One region of the Streptomyces sp. NPDC005374 genome, then DNA from elsewhere that is predicted to be linked to it. Evidence: riboswitches for the same ligand, from Rfam matches in the RefSeq annotation. Region 1 holds a riboswitch; each other region holds the start of a gene.
What was found. A riboswitch is a leader RNA that binds a small molecule or an ion and turns the genes downstream of it on or off. The one in region 1 is predicted to bind cobalamin.

Region 1 (3,258 bases):
GAGCCAGCACACGGCGGTGCTGCGCCGGGCCGGCCTGCTGCTGAGCGTGCGCCGCGGCAGGCATGTGCTGCACACCGTCACGCCGGTGGGGCTGGCGTTGCTCGAAGGGACGGGTTCCGTTTAAGGCAGGGCTTCAGGGTGTGGCGGGGACCGGTGGACCGAAGCCAGCCTGTGGACGCGAGGAATGTCCCTTCCCACAGGGGGTTTGACACCATATGCGCGACAAACGACGTTCTCTGCTCGCGGGCCTGGGTGCCCTGGGCCTGGCGCTGACGGCCGCGTTCACGGCGGGACCGGCCGACGCGGCCCCGGCGAACCGGGACTTCGGCCAGATCCTGACCATGCCCGCCGCCCCGCCCGCCTCGGCGCTGCCGGCCGGAGCCGCCGCGGAGCCTCCGACGGCCTGGCCGAAGCCCGCCAGGATCCTGCACGTGGCGGCACGCGAGTCCATCACCTGCGAGAGCGGCAATCTCTGCACGGCGACCTACGACCCCACGCGGGGCGACTACGTCGTCTACTACTTCTACTACTGCGACACCTACACCCTCTCCAACTGGACCGGCACGGGCTCCTACCGCAACTCCCAGACCGGCGGGGTGACCGCGTACTTCTACGGCCAGAACGGCGCGGTCGTCACACCGGTCGGACCCGGCGGCAGCAGCAACTCCTACAACTGGGGCCCGATCTGGTCCATCAAGAACTGCTGACGCTCCACCGCTGCTCCACCTTCGCGAGCCGCCAGTAGGAGATCGCCGCCGCCCACACCACCACGAACAGGCCGACGATGACGTAGCCGACGTTGTCGAGGTCGATCTCGGCGATCCAGGTGGTGAGGGCGTCGGTGAGGTCGAACTTGTCGTGCACGACACCGACCAGCTCGATCGTGCCGATGAAGAAGGCGACCGCGATGGACAGCCCGGTGATGGCGAGGTTGTAGAACACCTTGCGCACCGGGTTGGAGAAGGCCCACTGGTAGGCGAAGTTCATGAACGTGCCGTCGAGGGTGTCGAACAGGCTCATCCCGGCGGCGAACAGCAGCGGCAGGCACAGGATCGCGTACCAGGGCAGCCCGGCCGCCGCGCCCGAACCCGCCATCACCATCAGCGTGACCTCGGTGGCGGTGTCGAATCCGAGCCCGAACAGGAACCCCAGCGGGAACATCTGCCCCGGCCGGGTGATGGACTTGGTGAGCCGCCCGAGGATCCGGTTCATGAACCCGCGCGAGTCGAGATGCTGCTCCAGCTCCTTCTCGTCGTACGTCCCCGCCCGCATCGCCCGGAAGACCTTCAGGATGCCCAGCAGGGCGACCAGGTTGAGGGCGGCGATGAGGTAGAGGAACGAACCGGAGACCGTCGTACCGAGAAATCCCAGGACCTGGTGGGTACTTGAGCCCTCGTTCATGACCTTGCCGGCCAGCTGGGTGCCGCCGGCGATCAGCGCGGCGAGCAGGACCACGACACTGGAGTGCCCGAGCGCGAACCAGAACCCTCCGGACACCGGCCGCTTGCCGTCGGCCATGAGCTTGCGGGTGGTGTTGTCGATCGCGGCGATGTGGTCGGCGTCGAAGGCGTGCCGCATGCCGAGGGTGTAGGCGGTGATGCCGAGTCCGATGCCGAAGGCCTTGTCGCCGACCTCGTAGTGCTCCGGAACGACGAGCAGGAAGAGAATCCCGAAGGCGACGACGTGCAGGGCGGCTATCGCGGCCATCAGGCCGACCGTCTTGACGGTGTCCTCGCGGCGCCAGCGGAAGGACGCGGCGGCGGTCTCGGGCAGGGCAGGGTCAGTCATACGGTGGTCACTCCAGCACCTCGTGGATGAACGCGTGAGCTGCCGTGGCCGGTCTCCTGGCTTACGGGTCGTACGTTTCCCTGCCCGCCTTCCCGGCCTCGTGCTGACGGCCAGTGGCTGTCCCGTGAGGGACGTGGGAGGGAAACTCCCCGATCACAGTGGCGAGGGCCGCGCCGGCATGAACCCCCTGAGGGGTCGTCACCGGCTTCCCGAGCACCACGGCCCGACCACGGTAGGGGTGCGAGGCGTCTCCTGCATAGCTGCATACCTGCGCAGGTATGGAAGATCACACCGGCCGCCTGCGAGGATGACCCCCATGCATCTCGTCCCGGCGGACCGAGCGGACCGCCGCACCATCGACGGCCACCGGGTGTGCGACGCCATCGCGGCGATCGGCGACCCCGGCCAAGTCCGCGCCTGGTCGGACCGTTTCGCCCTCCTGGCCGACCCGAACCGCCTCTCCCTCCTCCTCGCCCTGCACCGGACCGGCCCCCTCGCGGTCTCCGACCTGGCGATCGCCACGGGCATGAACGACCCCGCCGTCTCGCAGGCACTGCGCCTGCTGCGGGCGGCGGGGGTCGTGGCGGGGGAGAAGGAGGGGCGCGTGGTGCGGTACTCGGTGGTGGACGAGGGAGTGCGGGGGCTGCTGAAGCAGGTGTCCTGAGCCTGAACCGGCGGTCAGGGCCGTTCGCTGTGCAGGGAGTGCAGGAAGGGGGCCCAGGCGCGGGGGGTGAGGCGGAGCACCGGGCCGTCGGAGTGCTTGCTGTCGCGGACGGCCACGGTGGTGGGTATGTTGCGGGCGACTTCGACGCACTCGCCGTTTCCGCTGCTGTGGCTGGACTTGGCGAACTCGAAGTACGGCACGGGCCACAGCTCCTTGCGGCGGGCGGTCAGGGTCATTCGCTGTGCAGGGAGTGCAGGAAGGGGCTCCAGGCGCGGGGGGTGAGGCGGAGCACCGGGCCGTCGAGGTACTTGGAGTCACGGACGGCGACGGTGGTGGGTATGTTGCGGGCGACTTCGACGCACTCGCCGTGTGCGTCGCCGCTGCTGTATGTGGACTTCCTGAAGTCGTAGTGGGACACGGTGCCCTACATCTCCTTGCGGATGCCGTCGATGAGTCTCACGGAGTTGCTGTGCGCCAGACCGAGCCGCGTGATGCGGTCGAAGGCCGCGTTGTGGTGCGCGGCGTCAGTCTCGCTCTCCAACCAGACCTTCGTCGACGAAGTATCCACCTGTACGACGTCCAGAGCACCGGGCTCGGCGAAGGAGACGACGGTAAAGGCACAGGTCATCCCGGGGTGGGCCCCGGCGATGAACGGGACGACCTGGACACGCACGTTGGGCAGGTGCGCCGCCTCCAGCAGGTGTTCCAGTTGCGCCCGCATGACATCCCGGCCACCGACCAGTTGACGCACGGCCCCCTCATGCAGCAACGCCCAGAGCTGTAGCGGGCGGTCACCGCCCAACCGT
Region 2 (3,258 bases), on a different contig from region 1:
TCGGGGAGCCGAGGGTGATCGCGAAGAGAAGACGGACGAGGAGGACGGCGAGGGCGAGCTTGACGAAGGCGGCGTAGGAGTGGGACCAGGGGGTCCGGCGGCGGCAGGTCGCCACCACGTACGCGGAGGTGACGATCAGGAGGGTCAGCAGGAGGGGGTTGGTGGTGCGGGTGGCCGCGATGCCGAGGGAGAGGGACCAGAGCCACCAGGCCCCGGGGTGCAGGGACGCGGGCTGAACGGGGTGCGGGGACGCCGGCTGAGCGGTTGGGCTAGGCGGCATTCCTGCGCCGCCTCGTCTGCCACACCGCCGCCGCTCCCAGTACGGCGATCGCCGCCAGGCCCGCGAACAAGCCAACGGACGGGCCCCCGTCCGACCGGGCCGGCCCCTTCCCCTTCCCCGTCACCTGGTCCCCGCACCCGGCCTCCGGATACGCCGCGATCGCGCACAGCAGCGCGTCGGAGCCGTAACGGAGGGGTTTGGCCACCGCCGCCAAGGCCTCCGCCGTCGTCGCCTCCCGGGGGACCACCGCGCACTCCGTGCGGCCCGCCGGGGGCGTCTCGCCGGAGGGGGCGTCCGAAGCCGTCCCGAAGTCGATGACCAGCGCCACGCGTTTACGGCCGTCCCTAGCCGGTGTGTCCGCGCAGATCGCCGTGAACGACGCCGTCCCGCGGGGCTTTCGGACATCACCCGAGTCCGCGCTCACCGCGAAGCGGAAGCCCTGGACGTCTCCGTCGGAGGGAACCGAGGTCGACGGGCCCTGCGTGGCGTAGGTCCAGGTCGGGCCGGTGCGGTCCCAGAAGGACCAGTAGCGGTAGCCGGCGGCGTGGGCCGGGGTCGTGACCGACAGGAGGAGTCCCACCAGGAGGAGCAGTCCCACGAGGAGGGGTCCTACCGCCGGTCCCCGGCGGGTCACGGCTGCTTCCTCTTGTTGCGGTTGCTGAGGAGGAAGCCGATGCCGGCCCCGGCGGCGAGACCCGCGCCGACCATCCACCAGACGGACGTGCCGGAGTCGTCCTGCGACTTGGCGGCCGGCGTGGGCGTCGGCGCCGGCGCCGGTGTCGGTCCCGTCGCGGTCAGTTGCTTCACCAGGTCCGTGCCGCCGAAGTCGCGGGGGTCGGCGCCACCGACCCGCGCGGCGAGGATCAACTGGGCGTAGGCCGCCGGGCCGCTCTGCTCGGCCCACTTCGCGGAGTTCCGCTCCAGCCAGTGCAGCGGTCCCGCGGCCGCCGCGGTCCCGCCCCGCGCGGCCAGCGCCACGACCGCGTCGGCCGTGTTGCCGTAGTCGGGCTGGTCCTCGGCGCCGGGGAGGACGGACTTCAGGTAGCCCTCCTTCGCGACCGTCCTCGCCAGGTACGCCGCGCCGTTGGCCGCCGCCTGCTCCGGGGTGGGACGGGCCGCGTCGGCGCAGGTGAGGTCCGTCGCGGTGCCGGGCTTCGCCGAGGCCATGCCCAGGCCCAGCGCACCGACGACGGCCGCCGCCGTGGCGTCCGCGTTGGCCGTGAGCCGGCCCTTCTTGTCGGGCTGGTAGGCGAAGGCGCCCCCGTCGGCGCACGGCAGGGACAGCTTCAGCAGGGCCTCGTAGGGCGACTTGCCGTCCTTGAGGACCTCGGCGGGGTCGGCACCGGTGGCGTTCAGCGCGCCGATGACGACGGACGTCGAGTTGGCGTCGCTGGCCCCGCCAGGCGTGTAGCCCCAGCCGCCGTCCTTGTTCTGGACGGACTTCAGCCAGGTCACCGCCTTGCTGACCGCGGGGTCGTGCCCGCCGAGCGCGGACAGGGCCTGGACGGCGGCGGCGGTGCTGTTGGTGTCGACCATGACCTTGGCGTCGCAGGCCTTGGCCGGATCGGCGCGGTAGGCCGCGAACGCCCCGCTCGCGCACTGCTGCCCGGCCAGCCAGCCGACGGCCGCGGCGGCGGGCCCGACACCCACCCGGTGCAGGGCGATCAGGGCGAGGGACTGGCGCCAGACCCCGTCGTAGGTGGGATCGGTGCTGCCGTACAACCCGGACGGGACCGGTACCGGGGACGGGGAGGCGGCGACGGCGGGCGCGGCCGTGCCGATCACGACGGTGGCGGCCAGGACCGCGGCGCTGCGGCGGACGTGCATGATCGGCGGATGCCCTTCTCACGGAAGGAGCCGGACAGCACGGGAGGACCCCCGGGCGGCTCGGCTCCGTATACCTCGACGGTGCCGCGCACCGGCCGGTTGCCGGTGCACGTGAGCCGGTCACGAACCGTGCGGGGCAGTCCGGCTCACCGCGGGTGGAAGGCGGTTTACGGTTGCGGGTCAGCGCCGGATTTGCACCGGCTTCCCCCTGTACGGGTGTGATGACGACCCGGCCACTCTACTCGCCCGTAGGGAGGCCGCTGAGAGCCGCCTGTGCGGCCATGGCGCGACGCCTGCCCGATTCGGCGAACTCGACGCCGGGTGCGGGGTGCCGGGTGCCGGGTGTTGGGAGCGGCGTGGGGAGCGAGGGCCTCGACGGCGGCGGACGGGGGTGCCGGATCGGGAAGTCGTCGGACTGCGGCGCCGCTGTGGCTGGTCGCGCAGTTCCCCGCGCCCCTGATGCCGGCGCTGCGCGCACGTCGCCTAAACAGCCACGTACGTCACCGGTTCGCTCCCCGTCACCGCCTCCGCCCGGCCCAGTTTCACCAGCCGCCGCAGATGTGCCTCGGCCTCCGAGACCGCGATGGTCCTCGATCCGTACGGGATCTGCTCCCAGGGCCGGTTCCACTCCATGCGCTCGGCGAGCTGCCAGGGGGTGAGGGGCTTGGCGAGGAGGGAGTGCAGGTCGGTGAGGCGTTCCTCGTGGTGGGCGAGCAACTCCCGTACCCGGGCGGCCGCGTCGGTGAAGGCGTGCTGGTGGGCGGGGAGCACCTCGGCGGGGGCGAGGCGGCCGACGCGTTCCAGGGAGTCGAGGTAGTCGCCGAGGGGGTCGGTGACGGTGGTGTCGTCGGGGTCCTCGTACAGGCCGATGTGCGGGGTGATCTCGGGGAGCAGATGGTCGCCGGAGAACAGGCGGCCGTGGCCCGGGAGTTGGGCCGGGTGATCCTCCTCCAGGTGCAGGCAGACATGGCCGGGTGTGTGCCCCGGGGTCCAGATCGCGCGGAGCCTGCGACCCGGGAGGTCGAGGAGTTCACCGGGGACGATCTCGCGGTCGGGCAACGCGGGGGAGAAGCCGGGGAGTTCACGGCGACGGGCGGTGCGCAGGGGAGCCACGTGCTCCTCGGGGGCGCCCGCCGCCTCCAACTTGGCCG
Region 3 (3,258 bases), on a different contig from region 1:
CCTCCAGTTCCTCGCACGCCCTGATGGGCGGTCTGATCGGCGCCACCATCGCCTCGGCGGGCATGGGCGCGGTCCACGGTGACGCGCTCGTCACCAAGGTCCTCATCCCGGCGGTCGCGGCTCCCATCGTCGCGGGCGTCGCCGCCATGCTGGCCACCCGCCTCTCCTACACCCTGGGCAAGAAGGCCGACGGCAAGGCCGCCGCGAAGGGCTACCGCACCGGGCAGATCGCCTCGGCCGGCCTGGTCTCACTCGCCCACGGCACGAACGACGCGCAGAAGACCATGGGCATCATCACCCTCGCCCTGGTCGCCGGCGGCGTCGTCGCTCCCGACTCCGACCCGCCCACCTGGGTCATCCTGTCGGCGGGCCTCGCCATCGCGCTCGGCACCTACCTCGGCGGCTGGCGCATCATCCGCACCATGGGCAAGGGCCTGACCGACCTCCAGCCGCAGCAGGGCTTCGCCGCCCAGACCAGCGCGGCCACCGTCATCCTGGCCTCCTCCCACCTCGGCTTCTCCCTCTCCACCACGCACTCCGTCTCCGGTTCGGTGATGGGCGCGGGCCTCGGCCGCAAGGGCGGCGTCGTCCGCTGGTCCACGGCCACCCGCATGTTCGTCGCCTGGGGCCTGACGCTCCCGGCGGCGGCCCTGGTGGGCGCCCTGGCCGAGTCGGTCACCAACCTCGGCGACTGGGGTACGGCGGCTGTGGCGGTCTTCCTCGTCGCCTCCAGCGCGGCCATCTGGAAGATCTCGCGGCGCGAGGTCGTGGACGCGTCGAACGTCATCGACTCCGACGAGCCGGCCGGCGTGGTGACCACGGCGATCGCCGCCGTGACCCCGCCGCCCGTGGGCACGGTGACCGAGGACCTCACGGCCACGATCCCGGCCCCGACCGCCGCCGCGATCTCCACCCCCGTCACCACGGAGCCGGCCGCCCCGCCGGCCGCCGTCTGAGTCCGCACCCCAGCGCTAAGGAAGCCTCACCATGAAGATCGACTGGGAAGCGCTCGGCTCCGTCTTCGGCGTCAGCCTCGTGGTCACCGTGGGCCTCGTGGCCCTCTTCACCCTCGGCATCATGGGCCTCTCCCGTCAGGAGAGGGCCACGGCCCAGGGCGACTCGGCGACCCTCGCGGTCACCGGCGCGTACGTCTGCTTCGCCGCGTGCGCGGCGGCGGTGGCGTACGGCATCTCCCTGATCGTGGCCTGACGGCACCGATCGTTCGACGGCCGGGGGGGGGGGGGGGGGGGGGCGGGGGGGGGGCCCCCCCCCCCCCGGGGGGGGGGGGGCCCCGCGCCCCCCCCGGGGGGGGGGCGGCGGGGGGGCGTGCCCGCCCCCGCCCGGCGCGGGCCCGGCCCCCCCGTCTCGCTGCCGGCCGGGGGCTGACGGGAACGGCGGGGCCAGACCCCCCCCGGCCGTCCGTGTGCTGCGGGTCCACCGTCTCCCCGGCCGGTGGTGTGGGGTTCTGCACACTCTCCCGCCGCAGGTCAACAGCAAGTTGACTGCCGTTCGGGTGCGTGGTGGACTGCCGGAGCCATGTACGACGGCAGCAGAGGAAGCCGGTTCAAGTCCGGCGCGGTCCCGCCACTGTGACCGGGGTAGGTAGCCCCGGGAGCCAGGAACTCTCGCCGTCGGTCTCGTCGAACCAGGGCGTGGACACCCTGAGTGAGGACATATCGCGATGCCCGCCTGCCCTTCGAGGTACCGCACCCGCTCGCTTGCCGACCCCACGGCCGGCTGACCCGATGCGTGCCGATCGCGTCTTCGCGTACGGCGCCGCCGCCGGACTTGTCGGGGATCTGCTGCTCGGTGATCCGCGCCGGGGACATCCGGTCGCCGTGTTCGGGCGCGCGGCCGGGGCCGTGGAACGGGTGCTGTGGCGGGACCACCGCGGGTGGGGCGCGCTGCACACCGCCGTGTGTGTGGGCGGCGCGATGGCGCTGGGTGCCGTCGCGGAACATGTCGTACGTCCGTCCCGTACCGCTTCCGTCGTGCTCACCGGTGCTGCCACCTGGGCCGTTGTGGGCGGGACTTCACTCGTGCGGGAGGCCCGGGTCATCGGGCGGGCGTTGGAGGCGGGGGATGTCGAGGCGGCCCGGGACCGGCTGCCGCATCTGTGCGGGCGGGATCCGCAGGCCCTCGACGCCGACGGGATCGCGCGGGCCGTGGTGGAGTCCGTGGCCGAGAACACCTCCGACGCCGTCGTGGGCGCCCTCGTGTGGGGGGCCGTCGGCGGGGTGCCGGGGCTGCTCGGGTTCCGGGCCGTGAACACGCTGGACGCCATGGTGGGGCACAAGTCGCCCCGGTACCGGCGGTTCGGGTGGGCCGCCGCCCGGTTCGACGACCTCGCCGGGTGGCCCGGGGCGCGGCTCACCGCCGTGCTCGCCGCTGTCGCCGGGGACAGTCCACGGGGTGCCGTGCGGGCTTGGCGCCAGGACGCGCGCAGACATCCGAGTCCCAACGCCGGTCCTGTGGAGGCCTCGTTCGCGGGGGCCCTGGGTGTGCGGCTCGGGGGGACGCTGTCGTACGCGGGGCGGGTCGAGCATCGGCCCGTGCTGAATCAGGGAGGGCGCGCTGTCGCCACCGCCGACATCGAGCGCGCCGCGCGGCTCTCGCGGCGTGTGGGGCTGCTGGCGCTCGGCGTCGGTGTCGTCGCGCGGATCGCCGTGAAGGGACGTGGGGCATGAGCGGTGGGGGGCTGCTGGTCGCCGGTACCACCTCCGACGCCGGCAAGAGTGTCGTCACCGCCGGGATCTGCCGGTGGCTGGTGCGGCAGGGAGTGAAGGTCGCGCCCTTCAAGGCGCAGAACATGTCCCTCAACTCGTTCGTGACGAGGGAGGGGGCCGAGATCGGGCGGGCCCAGGCCATGCAGGCGCAGGCCTGCCGGGTCGAGCCGACCGCGCTCATGAACCCCGTGCTGCTCAAGCCGGGTGGCGAGCAGAGCAGTCAGGTCGTGCTGCTCGGGAAGCCCGTGGGCGAGTTGAGTGCCCGGGGGTATCACGGCGGGCGGCAGCAGCAGCTTCTCGGGACGGTGCTCGACTGTCTCGCCGAGTTGCGGGGCACGTATGACGCGGTGATCTGTGAGGGGGCCGGGAGTCCGGCCGAGATCAATCTGCGGCGCACCGACATCGTCAACATGGGCATCGCCCGCAACGCCGGGCTGCCCGTGCTGGTCGTCGGGGACATCGACCGGGGCGGGGTCTTCGCCTCCTTCTTCGGGACCGTCGCGCTGCTCTCCCCCGAGGACCAGGCGCTGAT

Region 2: linked by a shared signal. The riboswitch ahead of ACFYRX_RS27175 (prenyltransferase/squalene oxidase repeat-containing protein) and the one ahead of ACFYRX_RS14340 (HoxN/HupN/NixA family nickel/cobalt transporter) in region 1 are both predicted to bind cobalamin.
Region 3: linked by a shared signal. The riboswitch ahead of ACFYRX_RS36090 (cobalamin biosynthesis protein) and the one ahead of ACFYRX_RS14340 (HoxN/HupN/NixA family nickel/cobalt transporter) in region 1 are both predicted to bind cobalamin.

What each region holds. Positions count from the first base shown of each region.
Region 1 covers NZ_JBIAKA010000005.1:125,396-128,653, reverse strand. Annotated here, with positions in the region: gene ACFYRX_RS14350 (ArsR/SmtB family transcription factor) at 1-124, shown strand, start outside; gene ACFYRX_RS14345 (hypothetical protein) at 216-707, shown strand; gene ACFYRX_RS14340 (HoxN/HupN/NixA family nickel/cobalt transporter) at 694-1,788, opposite strand; cobalamin riboswitch at 1,817-2,024, opposite strand; gene ACFYRX_RS14335 (ArsR/SmtB family transcription factor) at 2,105-2,452, shown strand; gene ACFYRX_RS14330 (DUF397 domain-containing protein) at 2,467-2,652, opposite strand; gene ACFYRX_RS14325 (DUF397 domain-containing protein) at 2,685-2,870, opposite strand; gene ACFYRX_RS14320 (helix-turn-helix domain-containing protein) at 2,877-3,258, opposite strand, start outside.
Region 2 covers NZ_JBIAKA010000011.1:49,045-52,302, reverse strand. Annotated here, with positions in the region: gene ACFYRX_RS27185 (CbiQ family ECF transporter T component) at 1-280, opposite strand, end outside; gene ACFYRX_RS27180 (SCO2322 family protein) at 270-878, opposite strand; gene ACFYRX_RS27175 (prenyltransferase/squalene oxidase repeat-containing protein) at 911-2,107, opposite strand; cobalamin riboswitch at 2,222-2,361, opposite strand; gene ACFYRX_RS27170 (MBL fold metallo-hydrolase) at 2,591-3,258, opposite strand, start outside.
Region 3 covers NZ_JBIAKA010000017.1:242,662-245,919, reverse strand. Annotated here, with positions in the region: gene ACFYRX_RS36100 (anion permease) at 1-956, shown strand, start outside; gene ACFYRX_RS36095 (hypothetical protein) at 988-1,209, shown strand; cobalamin riboswitch at 1,513-1,648, shown strand; gene ACFYRX_RS36090 (cobalamin biosynthesis protein) at 1,746-2,687, shown strand; gene ACFYRX_RS36085 (cobyric acid synthase) at 2,684-3,258, shown strand, end outside.